DNA from 3 places in the Bacillus sp. AP8 genome. Region 1 is predicted to be linked to each of the others. Evidence: riboswitches for the same ligand, from Rfam matches in the RefSeq annotation. Region 1 holds a riboswitch; each other region holds the start of a gene.

Region 1 (6,965 bases):
CCCTTTTGTAATTAAGTGATTTGTTTTGATGTTCAAAACTGCCCCATCTACATCACCTCAATGTACTTAGTAAGATTAAGATAATTATAGAAAATCTTGAACATACAGTCAAACTTACAAATCTAAGAAAATTCTAGATATTCCATATGTATGGTGTAAATTTTAAGATTATTAGCAACATTTTGAATTAAATAAAAATGTATTGTAAGAAATTTCTAGTGTTCTTTTCGCTGAAAATATCTAATATTTCATATTTATTTCACATTTATCCTTTATTATTAAAATAAAACAATAATGTAGGGAATAGATAGGGATAATAAACTTTCATGGGGTAAGGGAGGGGACTATGATGATCGATGACATGATTCATAAACTTCAAAATGAAGGAATTAAAGTTGAGAAAACAAAGTCTAGACATGTTGTGTTTCAAAATATCTTTAATAATAGATCATCGTCCTTGTATATTTGGAATGGACCTTTTCAGATAGAGAAAAAACTGAACATATGTCCTAGTGAAAGTTCAGAAGTGTAAGCATTTATAGAATGCATATAGGTAGTGAACAATAAGAACCTTCTTAAGCTTAACCATGAAAAATGATGGTTTAAGTTAAAGTTGATTCTTTTTTTATATTACGCCTATTCTCTTAAGCTTTGAGACTTCTGTGGGAGTGGATTAACATTTAGAGTATGTGCTGTTACAGGATCTAATTAGTATATAAATATAACGGCCAAATATCATAATGAAAATTAATATAAGTAAACTAATCAGTTTATATGAATATGATTTTCATGTATGATTAAAATAGGTAAAAGTATAATAAATAGTAAAATTATGTATAAATTAATCTTAAGAATGAATGAAAATCATTATTTAACAAATTATAGTTAAATAAGAAAAACTTAAATGTTTGACATGTTTCTTAAAAAGGTCAAACACTCCTTTACGTGAAACTTTTTATTGTTAATTAACAAGATCACTTAAAAGGATTGTTATTTTATTACCTAAATGAGAAAAAGTTAAACATTGAATCTTGAATTGTATAATTTTTATATAAAATAATGTTACATAAAAAAAGGGGATGATTGAATTGGATTCAATAAGGAGAGACACAGTAAAAGAGAAGTTAATGACTCAAGGTAAGATTAGTGAAGAAACCATTAGAAAAATACAACATAAAGGATTATCCAAAGGGAAAATTGCAAAAAGAACATTATTTATTACTTTTGGTGCAATGTTGATGGCAGTAGGATTAGAAAGTTTCCTAATTCCTAATAAGGTTATTGATGGAGGAATAACAGGTATTTCCATTATTTCTTCTCACTTAACAGGTATCAGCTTAGGGATCTTTCTATTCTTATTAAATCTCCCGTTCTTTTTTATCGGTTATAAACAAATAGGGAAAACATTTGCTCTTTCTACGATGTATGGGATTATTGTATTATCTTCTGCAACGGTCTTGTTACATGATATTCCTCGTTTTACTGATGATGTTTTACTAGCAGCGATATTTGGAGGAATTATTATTGGTGTTGGTATAGGTATAGTAATGCGTAATGGTGGATCATTAGATGGTACGGAGATATTGGCAATAGTTTTTAATAAAAAGCTACCATTTTCCGTTGGGGAAATGATTATGTTTGTGAATATTTTTATTCTTGGCAGTGCAGGATTTGTATATGGTTGGAATCGAGCTATGTATTCACTAATTGCTTATTTTGTAGCTTCCAAAACAATTGATATCGTACTTCAAGGATTAGACGAATCGAAATCTGCTTGGATTATCAGTGAAAAATATTTAGATATTGGTGAAGCTCTATTAGCTCGTCTTGGCCGTGGAGTTACTTACTTAACGGGTGAAGGAGCATATACTGGTGAAGAGAAGAAGGTAATTTTTTGCGTTATAACTCGTTTAGAAGAGTCTAAACTAAAATCGATTGTCGAAGAAATCGATCCTGAAGCGTTTCTTGCAGTGGGTAATGTTGCGGAAGTTAGAGGTGGAAGATTTAAAAAGAAATCTGTTCACTAAAAAAAGACAGCTTCGATGCTTTATCTAGCTTGTTTTTAAAATATATTATGTTTTTATGTGTATTAAGCTGATTTAACATGTTTTTGCTTATTATGAAAAATTTAGATAAATGATACAAAGTAAGAGGGTATTCACCCAAATCATGCCTTTTGGGATACCCTCTCTCGTTTTGTTCTTTAGTTATGTATTATGAAAAATTCCGATTATATATTTACATATATGGTTATGTTATTCAGTTAACAAAGTTGCCGGCACTGTGATTGGAAGTGAAATCGTAAAGGCCGTGATTTTTGCTGTTGAAATACATGATAGCGCTCCTCGATGCTTTTCAATGATTTCTTTACACACAAAAAGACCTAATCCAGTGCCATTCTTCTTTGTTGTCGTAAATGGTTTGAAAATATCCTTCAATAAATCATCTTTTATTTGAGGACCGTTGTTTGATATAGTTAGTTCAATAAAATTCCTGTCTTTTTTAGAGGTTGATACAACGATTGTAGGATTTTTAACATGTGCGATTACATCTAACGCATTTAATATGATGTTCAATAATACTTGACGAATTTCGTCTAGATAGCCAAGTATAAAAATGTCCTCTTCTAAAAAGGTGTCCACCTTAACATTCGTATCGACAATACTTGGGTAGAGAAAAGTAATCACTTCTTCAATTAACTGATTTAAAGAAAAAATAACTGGGTTTATATCAATTTGTTCTTTTCTCGATAAAAGTAAGAATTGGGAAATCCTTGAGTTTAGCTGCTCTAGTTCATTAGCTATGATATCCAAATATTTCAAATCAGAATTTTCGGCTTTTAGAAGTTGGATAAATCCTTTAATCGATGTTAGAGGGTTTCGAAATTCATGGACGAAGCTAGATGTGATTTGACCCAACATAGTTAATCTTTCTCGATGGGTCTCAGATATCTTCTCATTCTCTTTATCTTTTAGTTCATTTGTTAATTCGATAAAAATGGTAATGGTATTATATAAGAACAAATCCAGTAAATAATTAACTTTTTCCTTTGCCATGGATTTATTATCAATGCTTTCATCACATTGACTAATAAGTGCAAATAAATTTAACCTTATGATAGAAATATCTTCTAGAAATTCTTTTAGTTCTTCTCCATCTTCAAATCTTCCATTGGCAACTTTTTTAGAAAGCGCTTTAATCTTTAAAGAGTGATCGACATTGGGATGCTCTAAAATGTTTTTGTACAATTGAAATAATAAGTGAAGATGTTTGAACACTTTGTTTTTTCTATGATGATTGTGGCTTCTGTTAATTTTTTGCTTCCATGAAACTAGAATTTCTTCTTCCCGCATGTTTAACAAATGAATAATAGGATTTCTTTCCTTGCTCATATTAGCAGTGTCCACCTCCATTATTTAAAATGAAATAACGGCAAAATGTTTAAATTTTCTAAATATAGCATATGTAAGGTTGTTATAGGGAAAAAATGTTTTGTTAAAAGATTGACATAAGTTTAGTTATTTTACTAATACATCATCATTTATTAATTCTACACATTTATGTTTTTTCCTTTTTTTAGTAGGGTTATATTCTTTTTATTCTGTTTTTTTTTATTTATTTTTCTATATTATAGTAGAAGTTAGTATATAGTATAGGTTTCTGACATGACTATTTATATCAAAAGGTAGTTGAAAAATTGTGGAATTAGATGTACATTATTATTACTGAAAAGAATAAATTACCACAAGGGGAGCTAATGGCTGAGAGTGAACGTTGGAGTTCTGACCCTATGAACCTGTTAGTTAATGCTAGCGTAGGGATGTGATTATGGATAAAGCAATGTGGGATCCATTTACACCCTCATTGTTTTTTTACGTTTTACAAAGTAAAAACATGAGGAACATATAACTCTCAATCTTTAACTCCTCAATGGAAGAGGAGGAAAAAATGAATAAGAAAACATTATTTTTAGTGGAAATTGCTGTTTTTGCAGCGCTAGCCTTGTTATTGGATATGGTCTCTAATTTTGTATTTTCAAGAATTTGGCCGCAAGGTGGTTCCGTTTCAATCGCAATGGTTCCTGTATTTTTAATGGCATTTCGATGGGGATTAAAAGGTGGATTATTGACAGGCTTTTTATTAGGACTGCTACAGGTTGCGTTAGGAATGACTTATATTATCCATCCACTTCAAGGCTTTATTGATTATTTCTTAGCATTTACGGTTGTAGGATTAGCGGGAATTTTTGCAAAAGGAGTTACGGAAGGATTTGCAAATGGCCACAGAGGAAAAGCTATTACGAATATTATTTTGGGAGTTTTTGTTGGAAGCTTTTTAAGATTTTTATGTCATTTTGCAACTGGAATTATCTATTTCTCATCAAGTGATTTAAAAGGTTTCTCGATTGCAACTTTCTCGGCTGTATATAATGGAACGTATATGCTACCAAGTTTTATATTATGCTCTGTTGTAGTAGTCACTTTATATACGACTGCATCTCGCGTTCTAGTAAAAAAAATGGCATAAGCTTCATTTTCGAATGATATCATGTAAGTTTGATTCATTCTAAGATATTCAATTATATCGATGACCAATAAATATAGATGTTAAAATGTCCAATGATAAAACTAAGTACGCCTCAGTTTGTACTATATACCTATGTATATTCTTAAAAAGGGTTAATCTGATGTCAATACGATTCAATCGTTTTTGACATAGATTGCCCTTTTTCCGTTATTCATTTTTTGTAAGAATGATGGCTCTTTTTATTTTTAAATCGTAATAATATAAATCAAATTGGTCCTTACCATCTTTTTCCTAGCTATTTTCAACGATGTAGTACACTTTTGAATTGTCTTGCAAAAAAGCAGGGTTAAATGCCCTTTTTTTATGCTCTGTTAGTTGTAGTTCTTCTTGTTTATCTCTATCAAATAAAAATATATCATAGTAAAAGGTACCTTTCGTTTCGGGATTAGATAATGAATCAAATGCAACTAGTCTTTCATCTGAAGATATTGTAAAGTCAGAGATATCTCTTTCTGGTTGCGAAAAACTTTCAAGATTAGCGGGATTATCATATGGAATTTTAACAAATGCCCCTGGTGACATTATATATAGGTTTGTTTGATTTTTCGATTTTATTTTAGCTCCAGCACTTTAGCTCCTCTAGGTCATAAGCCAATCCGTATAGAAGGAGGAAGAGTAAACTGTCTATACTCGATTATGCTATTCGAGGCTGACCAAGGTACTGGAACTTATTCCTAGAATAGCCAGTTTACGATAAACCCAATGACAACTATTGCTCCAATAAGCGTTAAAATGGTTCGTATCACAAAGATCTCCCCTTGTCCGATTTATTTTTCGTAAGAATTAATTTGAAATAGCTGCTTGATTTTTTAATAGTGGCTTTAGAGTCTGTTTAAATTCTTGTGCTTTTTCACCTTCGAAAATCATTTTTATGGGTGATTTCAAGTCAATAAGAAGCATATATGTGATGAATTTGGAGAATTTTGATAAAGAGATTGAGATTAAGTTATTATGCTGAATAAGAAAAACATTACCTTCCCATTGTTTCACTTTTTTATAAAGAGCGATCATTGTTTCAACAGATAGATGCCTTTTTAAAGTTAAATTAGTAGATAATATAGATTGCATATATAAAACTCCTTTTTGAATAGTTGTGTATGTCTTAAAAGTTTAATACCCAGCATGATTAGTTTGAAACTTATAGATAGTGCAAATGGTATTATTGAACTATTGATGAGTGATTTTTCCTAGCAATGCTTGAAGTGGATAGTTTCCGGTGTTTATTTGTTTTTTTCTTGTTAAATGAAAGCTATTGACATTCATTTACAATGAGGTTATATTGGTAAAAAATGTATTCACGATACCACGAAAAGGAAATGGAGGGCTGATGAAAATGAAAAGAATTTTTATTTTTATTAAACATATAACAATTGAAGAATTGCAGCCCGCTCAAGTAATGTAATCTATTCCTTTATACATGGAGAAATTGTGCGCGTGCTGCTTATATAAATCGGTATGCGCTTTTATATGTTACATCCATTAAAGCTTTCGTATACTATTGCGAAAGCTTTTTGTGGTCTTTAACGAACAAATTATTTAGCAGATTAAGAGATGGAGGATGAGGGATGTTTGATGTCTATATAAAGCTTGGTTGGTTTTTTAAAGAGCAATGGAAACGATATTCAATAGCTATTGGATTATTAGCATTAGTAAATGTTTTAGTTATGATTCCAGCAAAATTAGTAGGTTGGACTATTGATGGTATACATCAACAAACGTTGACTGCGGAAACTGTAACGAAATATATCGTTTTTCTTATAATATTGTCTTTCGGGATTTATATTATCGGTTACATTTGGCAACGGAATCTCTATGGCGGTGCCTATATTCTTGAACGAAAAATGAGACATAATTTCATGAAAAAATTAATAAACATGACACCCACATTCTACGAGAAAAATCGAACAGGGGATTTAATGGCGAAGGCAACTAATGATTTAAAGGCCATTTCCATAACTGCTGGTTTTGGTATTCTTTCATTTACAGATTCCATTTTATATACAGCAGCGATTTTATGTACGATGGGCTTCACCATTTCATGGAAGCTAACGCTCTTTTCAATTATACCCCTTCCTATTATGGCGATGTTGATGCAGATTTATGGGAAGAAATTGCACACGCATTTTACATCCGCTCAGAAATCATTTGGAAAATTAAATGATTCCGTTTTAGAATCTGTAGCAGGCGTTAGGGTCATAAGGGCATATGTTCAAGAAAAACAAAGTGAAAAAAGCTTTAATAAAATGACAGAGGATGTATTTGAAAAAAATGTGAAAGTAGCAGTAGTAGATTCATTGTTTGATCCTACTATTAATGTACTTGTTGGGATTTCCTATTTAATTGGCTTAGGCTATGGAGCAAAGATGGTTTTTGAGCAA
Region 2 (6,965 bases), on a different contig from region 1:
GAACCTATTGGGGAGGCACCAGGCATAATAGCATGTACTCCAAGTTGTTCAAGTCGCTTCGCTAAGACAACATCATCCGATGTATAGGGAAGAACTATAAAACCTTCTTCTAGTAGCATTTCTGATGCTTTTAACGTTTCTATAGGATCAGGTAAAAGGGAGCGATCACAGCCGATTACTTCTACTTTTATCATATCGCATAAACCAGAAGCTTTAGCTAATTTAGCTATTCTTACTGCTTCTTCAGCGGTCTTTGCTCCGGCAGTGTTAGGCAATAATTTGTATTTAGTCAAATCTAAGTGTTCCAAAAAATTGGGCTGACTTTCTTCAAAGATTTTCATTCTTCGCACGGCGAATGTTAAAATTTCAGCACCAGATACGGCAACTGCTTCTTTTTGAATTTCAAATGATGGATATTTACCTGTGCCAAGTAAAAGTCTTGATTGAAATGAATGATGGGCTATTTTTAACATATAATCATCCTCCTCCTACAAAATGAACAATTTCTACAGTATCACGTTCGTTAAGCGTGACAGAATCATAGGCTTCTTTGGTTACAATTTCTTTATTTAACTCTACAATGACAATTCGATTTTCTAGTTGATAATGCTGTAATAGATGTTGGACTGAGAGTACTTCTTGAGGTAATTCTGCTATTTTTCCATTTAGAGTGATATACATCATTTCACCTCCTTTTATCAGAGAAAGTTTCTTGAAAAGCTTCTAGCAAATCTTTTATCGGATAAGTTGCTGTAGAATGATGCGGATTATATAATGCTTGACTGAAAAATAGAATTCTTTCAGACTGTTAATGTATAAGGGACTTTATGCTAATTACAAAAATTCCAAAATTCATTATCTCTTATATGTTGTCTTTACACTTTTTATAATAAAGACTAGTGGAATCTGTTGGACTTGATGCTGAAAAAATTCCTGACATGACAGCTATTCCGTTCGCTCGAATACGCTGTAATTGATGTATGCGTTCTGGTGTAATACCACCAATAGCAAAAACGGGAATGGATAGATTCTCTTTTATTTGACGAAGAGTTTCTAATCCATTAGGAGTTTTCCCTTGTTTGCTCTTTGTTTCAAAGCAATGACCATATAAAACATAGTCAGCACCATCTGCTTCAGCTTCTGTGGCTTCTTTGAAAGTATGAACAGATTGCCCTACAGTGAAATGAGGACATTTTTGCTTTACTTTTTTGACTGGTAGTCCATATGAAGGTAAATGAATATTTGGAATATCCATTAGTAAGGAAACATCTAATCTATTATTCATGACGATTTTTTCTTTTGGGAGGTTTCCCATTATTAAAAGCTCTAATAACTTAAGAAGTTGCTTAGTCGTTTTGGATTTTTCTCGAATGTGTATAAAGTCAATTCGATCTTTTATTTGTAAAATGATTGATGATAGTTCATGTACAGAATGCTTGTCATCGGTTATGGCAATTAATTTCATAATGCTTGCTCCTATTCATTTCATAATAAAAAACCACTTCCAAATAAGTAGGAAAGTGGTTGTGCGAATTAGTCCTTAAATAAGTCCAAAAAAGCCTTAAGCACTTCCCTACGCAGGTACGAACCTGTTCAGGTTTTGAGGGTTTGCAAGTAAACTACTTTATTCTCAGCCCTTATCAAGGGATCCCCTAGTGTAAATATATGGTTGTTTCGAGTTATTAATTAAAATAGCATGTATTTGGAAGATGTGCAAGTAGATTTTGGAAATTAAATGGTATTTATTGAGTATTAGGCTATAGTTAGAAATGCGAGTTTCTGCATAGAAGTTTATAAGATGAATAAATAAAAGCTTTAGAAGTAGAGTAATCCTTGTATCTAAAGCTTTAAATAGATTATTCAGTAATCAAATTGTGAGCTGAAATATGCTTAATTCGTCCAGTGACCAACATAGATACAATTTAAGCCAATACTATAATACCAATACTATAATACCAATACATAAGGCAATCATGAACGGAATATTGACTGAGAAGACTGAATTAAATATGCCCATTTCAGAGAATAGGATGGAAGGAATGGAATTAGAAAATAGAGTACCAAAAACTCCTCCTATAAAACTCCCACGATGACAACAGGTAAAAAGCTCAAGGTGATTTGTGTTATGAGTTGGAAAGTAGTGTAACCAAGCGCTTTTAAAATACCCAATTCTCTTTTGTGTTTAATAATCATTGTTTTAATGATAAGGTATAAGATTAAGCTAACAGCAAGTACGGTCATAATGACAACAAGTATCATTACATAAGAAATTGATTTTATTGTAGAGCCCATTTGACTTTGAAAAGCGGCTTCCATATCATCCTAATAATCGACATATCCGAAGCTTCAATGTGCGATTATAAATGAAGCACATATATATATATATGGATTCTAAAAATTTTTTATTTTAATTCATACTTGATTTATATGAATTATATGATTAATATGGAATTATAACATGATATCTTACTTTGAATAGGCAACTAGAAAATATCTAACAGTCTTTGAAAAGGAGAACTCATAATCATGCAATCTTTATTAGTTGTAGGTGGAGATTATTTAGGTAAAATAACTGAAAATTTGTGCAATGAAGGTTTTACAGAAATCATTCATATAAATGGAAGAAAAACTCAGATGGTTCGAAAGGAAATACCTTCTAATATTGATTTAATTTTAGTTTTAACAGACTATATCAACCATAATTTATCAACCAATATTAAAAAAAGAGCGAATGAACAGTCTATTCCTATTTTTTATTCAAAACGGTCTTGGAGCGCTATTCATAATGAATTACAGAAAATCAAGAGGAGCTAAATTTAAATGGTAAGGGGATGAGCGATATGAGAGAAAACTTTGATGTAATAAAGGGAGCAGAGCCATTTTTTCATCCGGGTAATGAGATAGGTGTTCTCATTTCACATGGCTTCATGGGTACTCCACAAAGTGTACAATATGTGGGAGAAAGCTTGGCGCAATATGGCTATACAGTACTTGCCCCTAGATTAAAGGGACATGGTACACATTATTTAGATTTAGAAAAATGTACTCATGAAGATTGGTTCAACGAGCTAGAAAAGGGCTATTTTCAATTGAAGCAAACATGTGAAAATATTTATATTTTGGGGCAATCAATGGGAGGAGCTCTAGCGTTATGTCTAGCAAGTAAACACAAAGATATTAGTGGAATTATAGTTATTAATGCTGCTTTATCTGTACCTACCTATGATTATTTGAGAGAAAGAACCAGTCCTAGATATATAATTGAAGGGGAACCTGATATTAAGGCAGCAAATGTTTACGAAATAACCTATTCAAAAGTACCCATAAAAGCGGTTCATGAACTACAAAAAATAATGGATATATCAAAAAAAGTAATACCAACGGTGCATTGTCCAGTTTTAGGAATAAAATCTGCAATAGATCATGTTGCGCCACCTGAAAATACTGATTTTATTCTTCAAAATATCAGTTCTTTACAGAAGAAATTAAAAATATTACAGAACTCTTATCATGTGGCTTCCATGGACCATGATAAACTGAAAATAGTAGAATATAGTCAACAATTTATTGAAGAACTAGAAGGAAAAGCAAGCAAAAGAAGTAATCGATGGATGGAAAGTGTTTGAGATAGAAATATAAGTATAAACATATAAAAAGGAACCTCTAGAAAAGGGATATTTTATTACTTTTCAGAGGTTCCTTTTTATATGATCTGCATTTTTATGGATACGATTTATGTGAGTGCTCTGACTTTCTAAAAAAGCTGATTTTTCATGCTTTGTTTTATTTTCCTTTTTGGTTAATAGAAGGAGTGGTTTGGAAATAACTTAAAATGTAAGAGGGTGTCCATCACTTGTTACTCATTGGACAGCCTCTTTTTTGTTTTTTTTTCATTATGTTTAAAAAATATTTAATGCTGAAGTTACGACAGTTTTGATTCGTTTATTTGAAAGAGTTGAATATATGGTATAAGGAGGGGAGCTTTATTTTCAATCATCCTATTAATTATGATATGCCTCTGTAGTATATGATTTTCTAAATTTTATAAAAATAATATTTATACAAAATATTGAATAAAAATGAACGAGCGTATATAATATATAAAAATCAGAAAATAAAAACTTCTAGTTGAGGGAGATAAGTCTATGAAAAAGTTGACGATTAGTTTTATGCTATTATGTGCTTTTTTAGTTGTATTAAGCGGCTGTGGTAAGTCGGAAGAAAGCGGTAGTAAGAGTGGTAGTGAAAGTAAAGATAAAACATTACGTATTGTAACAAATGCCGAATATGCTCCTATGGAATATAGAGACAAAGATGAAATTAAAGGTTTTGATGTTGATTTAATTAAAGCAGTTGCGAAGGAAGCTGGATATAAAGTAACAATCGATCATGTTGGTTGGGATCCAATGATGGTTGAAGTAAAAGATAAACGAGCAGATTTAGCTATTGGTGCTATTACGATTAATGAAGAACGTAAACAGTCTTATGAATTTACGGTACCATACTTCCTAGCATCTCAAAAAATCCTTGTACCAAAAGGTAGTCCAATTAAAAGTGCTGCTGATTTGAAAGGGAAATATGTAGCAGTGCAAGGTGGTACAACAGGTATGATCGTATCTGAAAAACTATTAGGTAAAAATAGCAAGTATGTTAAAAAATTTGAGAATAATAATTTAGCAATAATGGAACTTAATAAGGGTGGAGCAGATGCTGTAGTAGCTGATAATGCTGTAGTTGAGGAATATGCTAAAAATAACCCTAAAGATAAACTAGTTGTAATTGAAGATAAAGGAACTTTTGAGTCAGAATTTTATGGATTTATGTTCCCTAAAGGTGAAACTAAACTTAAAGATGAATTCGATAAAGCTTTAAATACTTTGTTTGACAATGGTGAGTATGCAAAAATTTATCAGGATTGGTTTGGAAATGAGCCAGACGTTGCATTCTTAAAAGAACAACAAAAATAATTTCTAAAAAACACCGGATCTTATGGCGATTCGGTGTTTTTAGTATGGAAATTTTTTTATGAATTCGGTTTATTAAGATTTTGTAAAAAATCGAGTGATTTTCCTTTTGTATGTATAGACTCATATATAATAAGAAAAATTGTGTTTTTTAACACGTAAAGATTATAAGGAGGAAAATGAAAGTTAGAAACTATTTAGAAATTTTTCTTGTATCATTGAAACTTGGACTTACTTCTTTTGGAGGGCCGATTGCTCACTTAGGCTATTTTCAAAATGAATATGTGAAGAAGAAAAAGTGGCTTGATCAAGATACATACATGCAGATAATTGGTTTGTGTCAATTTTTACCTGGACCTGCTAGCAGTCAAGTTGGTATGGCAATTGGAATGATTAGAGGAGGTATTTACGGAGGAGTTCTTTCTTTTTTAGGGTTTACACTTCCATCTGTACTTGTTTTGGTATTTTTTGCTTATTTATTTGGTATATATCAATTTTCTGGTATGGGATGGATTCATGGATTAAAGTTGGTCGCAGTAGCAATTGTAGCCCAAGCTGTATTGGATATGTCAAAAAAAATTTCAAATAATCGAGTTCAAATTGCAATGGCCATCGCGGCAGCTGCAATGATATTGTTGTTTCCCTTACCATTTATACAAATCATTGTTATTGCCATAGCAGGATGCATAGGGATTTTCGTTTTTAGAAATCAAAAAGATGTTTTCACTGAAACATTCCATATACCGATAAGCAAAAGAATTGGGATGCTTGCTTTCATTTCCTTTTTCGCACTATTAATTGGGCTTCCAGTATTAAATAAGTTTTTTGATCTTACCTGGATTTCTATCTTCGATTCGTTTTACAGAGCAGGTTCTCTTGTGTTTGGCGGGGGACACGTTGTTTTGCCGCTACTAGAGCAGGAAGTAGTACCAACGGGATTACTGAATAAAGAGGAATTTCTGGCAGGCTATGGATTAGCACAAGCGGTTCCAGGACCGTTATTTACATTTGCAAGTTATTTAGGAATGATGATTTCAGGTGTGATGGGGGCATTAATTGCAACACTAGCCATCTTTTTACCAGCCTTTTTATTAATTGTAGGTTCCTTACCGTTTTATGGACTAGTTAGAAATCAACCACTATTTCAAGGAGCCTTTAAAGGAATCGGAGCAGCCGTTATAGGAATTTTGTTAGCTGCTTTATATGACCCTATTTGGACGAGTACAGTGCAAAATAATTTAGATTTTATTATAGTAATTATTTTATACTCATGTCTCGTTTTTTGGAAGTTGGCACCGTGGAAAATTGTTTTAATAGGAGCTTTATTAGGTACAATTGCCTTTTAAAATAGAGATGTAAAGAGGAAGATTCATAAGTATACGATATGTGAAAAAACAAAGGTATACTTATGAATATTTTTTTAAAAACTACTTGCAATAAGGTTTGAAAAGGTATATAATCAATTTTGTTGTTACAAATTTCGACAAAAATATATGCGGGTGTAGTTTAGTGGTAAAACCTCAGCCTTCCAAGCTGATGATGAGGGTTCGATTCCCTTCACCCGCTCCATACATAGCTACTAACGCAGTGTTTCGTTACATAGGAGAACGAGGCATTGCGTTTATTTATGTTTTTAAATACTATTAAACAAGGAATTTGAGACAAAATTTTTTTACTATGAAATAAAAGGATGCCTTACTATATGGAAGAGAAGGCATCCTTTTGTATAGTTTTTGTATTAGCGATATATGGTAAAGCTTCCTTCTCCTCCATGTATGCTTAATAACATGTTCATCAAAGATTCTGTTAGTTTTTCAGATTCTTCTAAGGATAAAGAAGGTCGTAAATAAATAAATTGAATAGCATTTGTTGTACTAGTTGTAACAATCGTTCGTTTAGAATCGACATAAGGACTTCCGAAGGCTCCAATTTCATCTTTTGATATAATAATGTTTTTCATGGTATTATTTCTTTCGTTAATACCTAAATATTCATCAGTTT
Region 3 (6,965 bases), on a different contig from region 1:
CTCTTAATGGATAGAGCGTGACACTCTTAATAAAAACATTTTGTTGTTCAATCGACACCATTTTATTCACTTGATACTTTTTCATAAATACCTGCTTCTTCAAATTGAAATCAAAAGAAAAATCGAGTTTATGCACTTTTAATTTCAATGTAAAATCTTTTACTCCTGAAAGGTTAACATGGTCAAATTCAAATTTATCTGACTGTTTTTCTGCTTTTTTTATATTAGCAAAACCCCTACCAGATGTATAAGAAGATCCTTCCAATAAAGATTGCTTTTGCTGATCATAGAGCCCCATCATTTCAACTTTCATCTCAGTCAAATTTTTGTCTGATTCAATAGTGTAAAAAATCACCATTCCACTTTCATCCTTGATAGCAGAATCGATTGTAACCTTGATACCTTGCTTTTCTTGTGTACTATTTATTTTCTCTAAATAATGATTTTCTGCTGCATCACTATAACCTTTATTACTTTTAAACACGTCCACAAAATTCTCCATACCTGGAATTTTAGCTATAGCATCTGCAAAAGCAGGTGAGACAGATAAAAGAGAAGTAAAGCCTATAAATAACAATGCGGCCGAAATAATACTAATCATCCATGTTTTCTTTTGCTTTTTCTTCTTTTTCAATTGCTTTCCTTTTTGTAGACCATTTAATATTGAGGCATCTAATTTGTCGATAGGTATTTCAATCTTATCTAAGACTTCTTTCGCCTGGTTCAGTTGGCTTTCTTCTTTCTCTAGCATTTGTCTCCACCTCCTTATCCTCAAGTTGTTGCCGTAAACTGGCTAAAGCACGATTTAACCATGATTTAATCGTACCTTCTGGACGATTAAGAACAGCTGCGATATCTTTAATCTTCAAATCGTGAAAATATTTTAGGATTATGATTTCTTTTGCTCGTTCATCTAGACTATTCATTGCATCTAAAATTTCCAATTGCTCGTATGAATCCTTAAAAACTTGAACATGCAGCAATTCTTCTTGTTGAACAATTTTGCTTTTGCTCCTCAATCTATCATTACAGTAATTAATCATAATCCGAATCAACCATGTTTTAACAAAGCTCGCTTCTCTAACCTTACTTATATTCACATACGCACGACATGTAACTTCTTGAATGGCTTCTAATGCTTCTTCTTCATTTTTCAAATAAGCTAATGCTGTCTTATAAAGTGGCAATTTATGAAGATTCATTAGCTGTAAAAATGCAATGTCATCACCATTGATTGCTCGTATAGTAAGTTGCTCCTCCTCCAAGTAAAACTCCCCCTACAAACCTTCATTACTATATATTAGACCTTCATTCCACGAAAAAGTTTCAGAAAAATTTCTAAATATAAAAAAAGACCCTATTCCCTATATTTACTTAACATGGATAGGCAAAGGGACTGTATCAAAGAGCTAAAAAAACACTTTGATACAGTCCCTCATCTATACTTCCATAAATTGAATTTTATATGTGTCTTCATCTACTGTAATAGTAAACCCCATGTCAACATTTGAACGACGTTTGACATCCATAATATATTTATTTTCTTCTTCTACATGTTTAATGTTTGTAATAAGAAAGTGTTCATCCTCGTTGCGACGAAGTTGGTCTATGACATTAATCATCATAACAGCTTCCTGCTTACTGTTTTCGTCCGTTAATATTCTCAAGAGCTTTGCATTCGCTCTTCCTGGATAGGTTTCCGCTAGTCCACCTTCAAAAAAAGGCTGTATTTTCATACCTATTTTTAAATCTTTTTTATGTAATTTATCTCCATCAGAAGTACGAATTTTCGTGTCACGCGTAATATGATATAAGACATCACCAATTAGCACTTTATCGTTACTTTCAAATTGTGTAATAAATCCAACTTTCCCTGGATGAACGCTTTCTTGGTCACATCCTCCTAACAAAATGCTTATTATCATACAAACAGCTAGTAACACTCTCATTTCTTCACCTCATTAAGATCTGGCAATCTATTTTTTAAAGAAAAATTTCTTACCAACACCTTCAAAAGTACGAGGAAAAACAGAATAAAAAACAGCCCCAACATTCATCCATCTTGGACGATTAATTTCTCTCTTATTATGCAACATACAAGAGATAATCTCTTTAGCTAGATGTTCTGGCTTCAACATATATTTCTGAACATTTTTCACATATGTTCCTGACGTATCGGCTATATCAAAAAATTGTGTTGCAATTGGTCCAGGATTTACGCTTGTTACAAATACATTATGCTCAGACATTTCTAAGCGCAAACTATTCGTAAATCCTAATACAGCATGTTTAGTTGCCGCATAGACACTCGATTTTGGTGTGGCAACTTTACCAGCCTGCGAGGCAATATTAATAATGTGACCCGCTTTTTTTCTTACCATTGAAGGAACGACCATTTTAGTACAAGCTATTAATCCATAGACATTTACATCTAACATTCTCTTTGCCTCATCAAGATTAAGATTAATAACTTCTTCAAACAGACCGAATCCAGCATTATTTACTAATACATCAACTGTTCCAATCTGTCTCTCTATATTTGTGAATACTTCTTCTATTTGACTACCATTAGAAACATCCAATTGATAGCAGTACACTTTCACTTGATATGCTTCTTCTATTTGCTTCTTTATTTTTTGAAGACGCTCAATGCTTCTCGCTAATAGAAATACATTAGCACCAGCAGCTGCGGATTGAAAAGCAATTTCTTTTCCTAATCCACTTGATGCACCTGTAATGATTATATTTTTATTGACTAGTTTTTGCACAACTTCACCTCAAAGCTAATTTTCCATTATTCCTCAGTATAGCTTATTCATCTATTTTATCATATTTGATTTATTCATATTTGTAATTTTTTATATATTTGAAAAAACCGCTCTCAAATTAGAAAGCGGTTAATATTGTTAACTTAATTCATTATTCATTGCAAGCGTATAACAATGATTTAATGGGCCATTTCCTGCACCTAAATTGAGTTGATCTAAAAGGGCACCTGTTATATATTGCTTTGCTTTTTGAATACTTGTTTTCATATCACAACCATCTGCTAAGTGGCAAGCGATGGCAGAAGATAGTGTGCAACCTGTACCATGCGTATTCGAATTATCAATTTTCACGCTAGGAAACCAAGTAAATTGGCCATCACTGTATAGTAAGTCATCTGCCGTTTCCTCTAGATGACCACCTTTGATTAAGATATGCCCCTTATAATTCTCTGCAATGTTAAGAGCTACTTTTTGCATATCTTCTTTATTATGTATAACCATACCACTTAGACATTCAGCCTCAGGTATATTTGGTGTAATTAAGCTAGCTAATGGTATTAATTTCGTAATAAGCATGTCCATGGCATCTTCATTTAATAGTTTGCTACCACTAGTAGAAATCATAACGGGATCGACAACAATATGATTGGGACGATAATCGATTAATTTATCAACGATCACTTGAATAATGTCTGGAGAGGAAACCATGCCGATCTTCACACTATCAGGAAAAATATCTTTCATAATACAATCTAATTGTTGACCTACAAATTCAGGTGTTGCTTCTTGAACAGCATATACACCAGTCGTATTCTGTGCAGTTAAAGCCGTAATCGCACTCATGGCGTACATGTTATGAGCTGTTATAGTTTTTATATCTGCTTGAATTCCTGCTCCTCCACTACAATCTGATCCGGCTATACTTAATACCTTCTTCATTCTGCATCCCTCCATTCTTCAAAGCTACTGATATATTTATCGCTTAATTGTTGAATCATTTTGTTATCCTTATCTGCTGAACGATCGTAAACAGCTATGGTATAGAAACCCGCTGCTTTTGTTGTTTGGATAGCATGAAGCGAATCTTCAAAGACCATAATTTCAGAGATATTAGCCTCCCATTTTTGAGCAGCTAAATAAAAAATATCGGGTGTATCTTTTCCATAACCAACTTCTCCGCATGTAAGAATAAAATCAAAATAATCCAGAACCTTTAATCTTTTTAGAACTAATTCTGCCAATTTCTTTTCCGATGCAGTAACAATACACATCTTTATGTTTTGATTTTCTACATTCTCTAAAAATTCGAGGACGAAAGGTTTTAACTGGACTTCATTCATATATTGATGAATTATGAAATCATGAATTTCAGCCATTACTTCTTCTGTTGTCAAATCTAAAGTGAACTGTTGAATTAAGTAGTTTGCACCTTGCTCAAAGCTTTTTTTATTTAATACCGTTATTAATTCATTTGGCATAATAATTCCTTTATTTCGCAAAAAGGTACATACAGCCATGTCCCATACATTCATAGAATCTATTAAAGTTCCATCAAGATCAAATATGGCATATTTTTTCATTCATTCACCATTCGCTTTGACAAAGCTAACAAGTGTTGACTAGCTTTATCTATTTCATCTGCTCCAAAAATAGCTGAAACAACAGCAACACCATCAATACCAGTTCCACCTAACTTCGTCATATTTTCTTCATTAATACCACCTATTGCTACTATAGGGATCGTAGCTCTTTCACAAATATCTTTTAATGTTTGAAAGGATACAGTGTTGGCATCAAGCTTGGTTGCCGTGTTAAAAACAGCACCTACTCCTAAATAATCTGCTCCATTATCCTCAGCTCTTTTTGCTTCTTCAACTGTATGAGCAGATACACCTAAAATTTTATTAGGTCCTATTTTTTCTCTAACTATATTTACAGGTAAATCGTCTTGACCTATATGAACACCATCCGCATCACAAGCAAGTGCAACATCAACATTATCATTGATAACAAAAGGAATGTCATATTTATCCGTTAACTGCTTAATTTGTAAAGCTTCTTCTAAAAAAGCTTCATTGGACAGATTTTTTTCACGTAGTTGCAAAAAGGTAATGCCTCCCTTAAGAGCTGCTTCAACTTGTTGTACTAAAGAGCTTTCCTTCACCCAATGTCGATCTGTAACAGCATAAAGTAGCAATGAAGATTTATCTACTTTCAATTTTTATCCCCTCACTCAACTTTGTAGAATTCATCTTACTCATATAGTCAATTAAATGCATTCTAAATGTGGACGTTCCCCCATCAGATTGAAGCATTTTGTGATAGGCAAGCTCACCACTTAATCCAATGGCACAAACAGCCGCTGTGGTACTTTCTAATAAACGATCGGGATTCGCTCCACAATATGCACCAATAATGGCTGTAAGCATACATCCACTTCCTGTAATTTTTGACATCATAGGATGACCATTATGGACTATATTCGTCTTCGAGTTGGTTGCTATTAAATCAATTTCACCAGTGATAGCAATCACTGCTCCTGTTTTCTCACTCAATTGTTGAGCAAATAAAATGGCTTCCTCGAGTGTTTCAGTTGTTACTTTATCTGTTGCAGATGCATCGACTCCCATTGTTGTACCGCTTCCTTCAAATACTGTTTTCATTTCAGAAATATTACCGCGAATAACAGAAAAGCGTACTTCTTCCAACAATTTAAATACAGTCGCAGTTCGAAGCTTTGATGCCCCTGCTCCTACAGGATCAAGAATAACTGGATGCCCAAGTTCATTTGCTTTTTTTCCTGCTAAAATCATAGATTGAACCGTTCTTTCATTTAATGTACCAACATTAATTACCAAGCTATTACAAATGCTGGTAATATCCTCTACCTCAGCTACATCATCCGCCATAATTGGAGAACCACCACAGGCCAATATTACATTAGCTACATCATTTACTGTTACATAGTTGGTAATATTATGTACTAAAGGGGTTGTTTCTCTCACTTTTTCCAGGATTGATTCAAACATTCTAGTCTCCTCCATTCGATAAAAATTTTTATTTTCTAAAAAAGAAAATGCGATACACCAAATGGGTATATCGCATAAGAATAACCAAATACAATTCCCTACGTTGGCATTACCCAAATCAGGTTAAAGGGTCAAAGTTACATTTCACTTACTCTCAGCCTGCTTGTGCAAGCCCCCCAAAAATTTATTTACTTCTAAGCTTTGTTACTCGATACTCCCCATCGACAAGTCTCGATTACCACCTTTTACCCAACAAGTGGTGAGTATAGGTGGAATAGATTTTCACTCTAGAAAACTCGCTTTACACGAAGCATCGGCGAGCATCCTCCCTTATCCATAACACAGCTGGTCCTCTCCTACCCCACTGCTTCCAAAAGAGACTCATTCCTTACGCTCGAATCGATCTTTAATACTGGTAAAACTATACTTTATAGAAAACAGCAAAAACAAAAAACGATATACCAATAGGGTATATCGCATCTTTTAGATACTAATATAAAAATTCCCTACGTTGGCATTATCCAAATCAGGTTAAAGGGTCAAAGCTACATTTTGCTTACTCTCAGCCTGCTCGTGCAAGCTCCCCTATCAATGTTGCTCTATTAAACTTGACATCATTCTATCATACTAACATCATTTGTGGTAATTAATTTTTGCAAAACTTTCACTTAACAGAATATACAATTCCATTCTTTGTTTCTTCTCCTCTAATTTCATCTAAATCAAGTAAATAATCAAATTGAGCTAATGTTTCTGACAATGTTAACCCAATTTGCTTTTGGTATATACCTGGAAATAGCTTCATACAGATTTGTAAAACAGTAGCCGGTTCTTGTTTCAATAACTCTCTCACCTTCATTGCCCTTTCATGTTGAGCAGCCAAGCGCTTATGTATTAGATCATTAGGCTGATGAATTTCATCACCGTGCCCTGCAAATACTGTTTGGATTGGCATTTCTAATAATCTATTCAAAGAATGATTTAATAATAATTGTGATTTGGGACGATCGTCTCCTTCTTTCATAGGAGGCTCTATTAATGGATTTGGAGATACCTTTTGTAATAGTAAATCTCCTCCAATAAACGCACCGTCACTTTCTCTATATAATGATATATGACTTTCCGCATGACCTGGTGTTTCATATACAACCCAATCATTCAAACCAGG

What was found. Region 1 has a riboswitch for thiamine pyrophosphate ahead of thiT (energy-coupled thiamine transporter ThiT). Riboswitches for the same ligand answer to the same signal wherever they lie in the genome.
Region 2: another riboswitch for thiamine pyrophosphate. It lies ahead of BN349_RS19565 (thiamine phosphate synthase); the one in region 1 lies ahead of thiT (energy-coupled thiamine transporter ThiT).
Region 3: another riboswitch for thiamine pyrophosphate. It lies ahead of thiM (hydroxyethylthiazole kinase); the one in region 1 lies ahead of thiT (energy-coupled thiamine transporter ThiT).

What each region holds. Positions count from the first base shown of each region.
Region 1 is NZ_CAPG01000003.1:114,791-121,755, forward strand. Features, by position in the region: gene BN349_RS00695 (hypothetical protein) at 347-532, shown strand; gene BN349_RS00700 (YitT family protein) at 1,128-2,027, shown strand; gene BN349_RS00705 (ATP-binding protein) at 2,256-3,392, opposite strand; TPP riboswitch at 3,738-3,838, shown strand; gene thiT (energy-coupled thiamine transporter ThiT) at 3,949-4,527, shown strand; gene BN349_RS00720 (hypothetical protein) at 4,819-5,109, opposite strand; gene BN349_RS00725 (hypothetical protein) at 5,371-5,655, opposite strand; gene BN349_RS00735 (ABC transporter ATP-binding protein) at 6,153-6,965, shown strand, end outside.
Region 2 is NZ_CAPG01000082.1:10,909-17,873, forward strand. Features, by position in the region: gene BN349_RS19555 (thiazole synthase) at 1-473, opposite strand, end outside; gene thiS (sulfur carrier protein ThiS) at 478-681, opposite strand; gene BN349_RS19565 (thiamine phosphate synthase) at 863-1,465, opposite strand; TPP riboswitch at 1,554-1,664, opposite strand; gene BN349_RS19570 (FtsX-like permease family protein) at 2,074-2,316, opposite strand; gene BN349_RS19575 (DUF2325 domain-containing protein) at 2,527-2,814, shown strand; gene BN349_RS19580 (alpha/beta hydrolase) at 2,841-3,626, shown strand; gene BN349_RS19585 (basic amino acid ABC transporter substrate-binding protein) at 4,146-4,967, shown strand; gene chrA (chromate efflux transporter) at 5,144-6,310, shown strand; tRNA gene BN349_RS19595 (tRNA-Gly) at 6,460-6,533, shown strand; gene BN349_RS19600 (B3/B4 domain-containing protein) at 6,703-6,965, opposite strand, start outside.
Region 3 is NZ_CAPG01000036.1:130,526-137,490, forward strand. Features, by position in the region: gene BN349_RS09850 (DUF4179 domain-containing protein) at 1-751, opposite strand, end outside; gene BN349_RS09855 (sigma-70 family RNA polymerase sigma factor) at 699-1,265, opposite strand; gene BN349_RS09860 (hypothetical protein) at 1,440-1,949, opposite strand; gene BN349_RS09865 (SDR family NAD(P)-dependent oxidoreductase) at 1,977-2,768, opposite strand; gene thiD (bifunctional hydroxymethylpyrimidine kinase/phosphomethylpyrimidine kinase) at 2,907-3,707, opposite strand; gene BN349_RS09875 (HAD family hydrolase) at 3,704-4,348, opposite strand; gene thiE (thiamine phosphate synthase) at 4,345-4,986, opposite strand; gene thiM (hydroxyethylthiazole kinase) at 4,973-5,797, opposite strand; TPP riboswitch at 5,876-5,986, opposite strand; TPP riboswitch at 6,284-6,394, opposite strand; gene BN349_RS09890 (MBL fold metallo-hydrolase) at 6,462-6,965, opposite strand, start outside.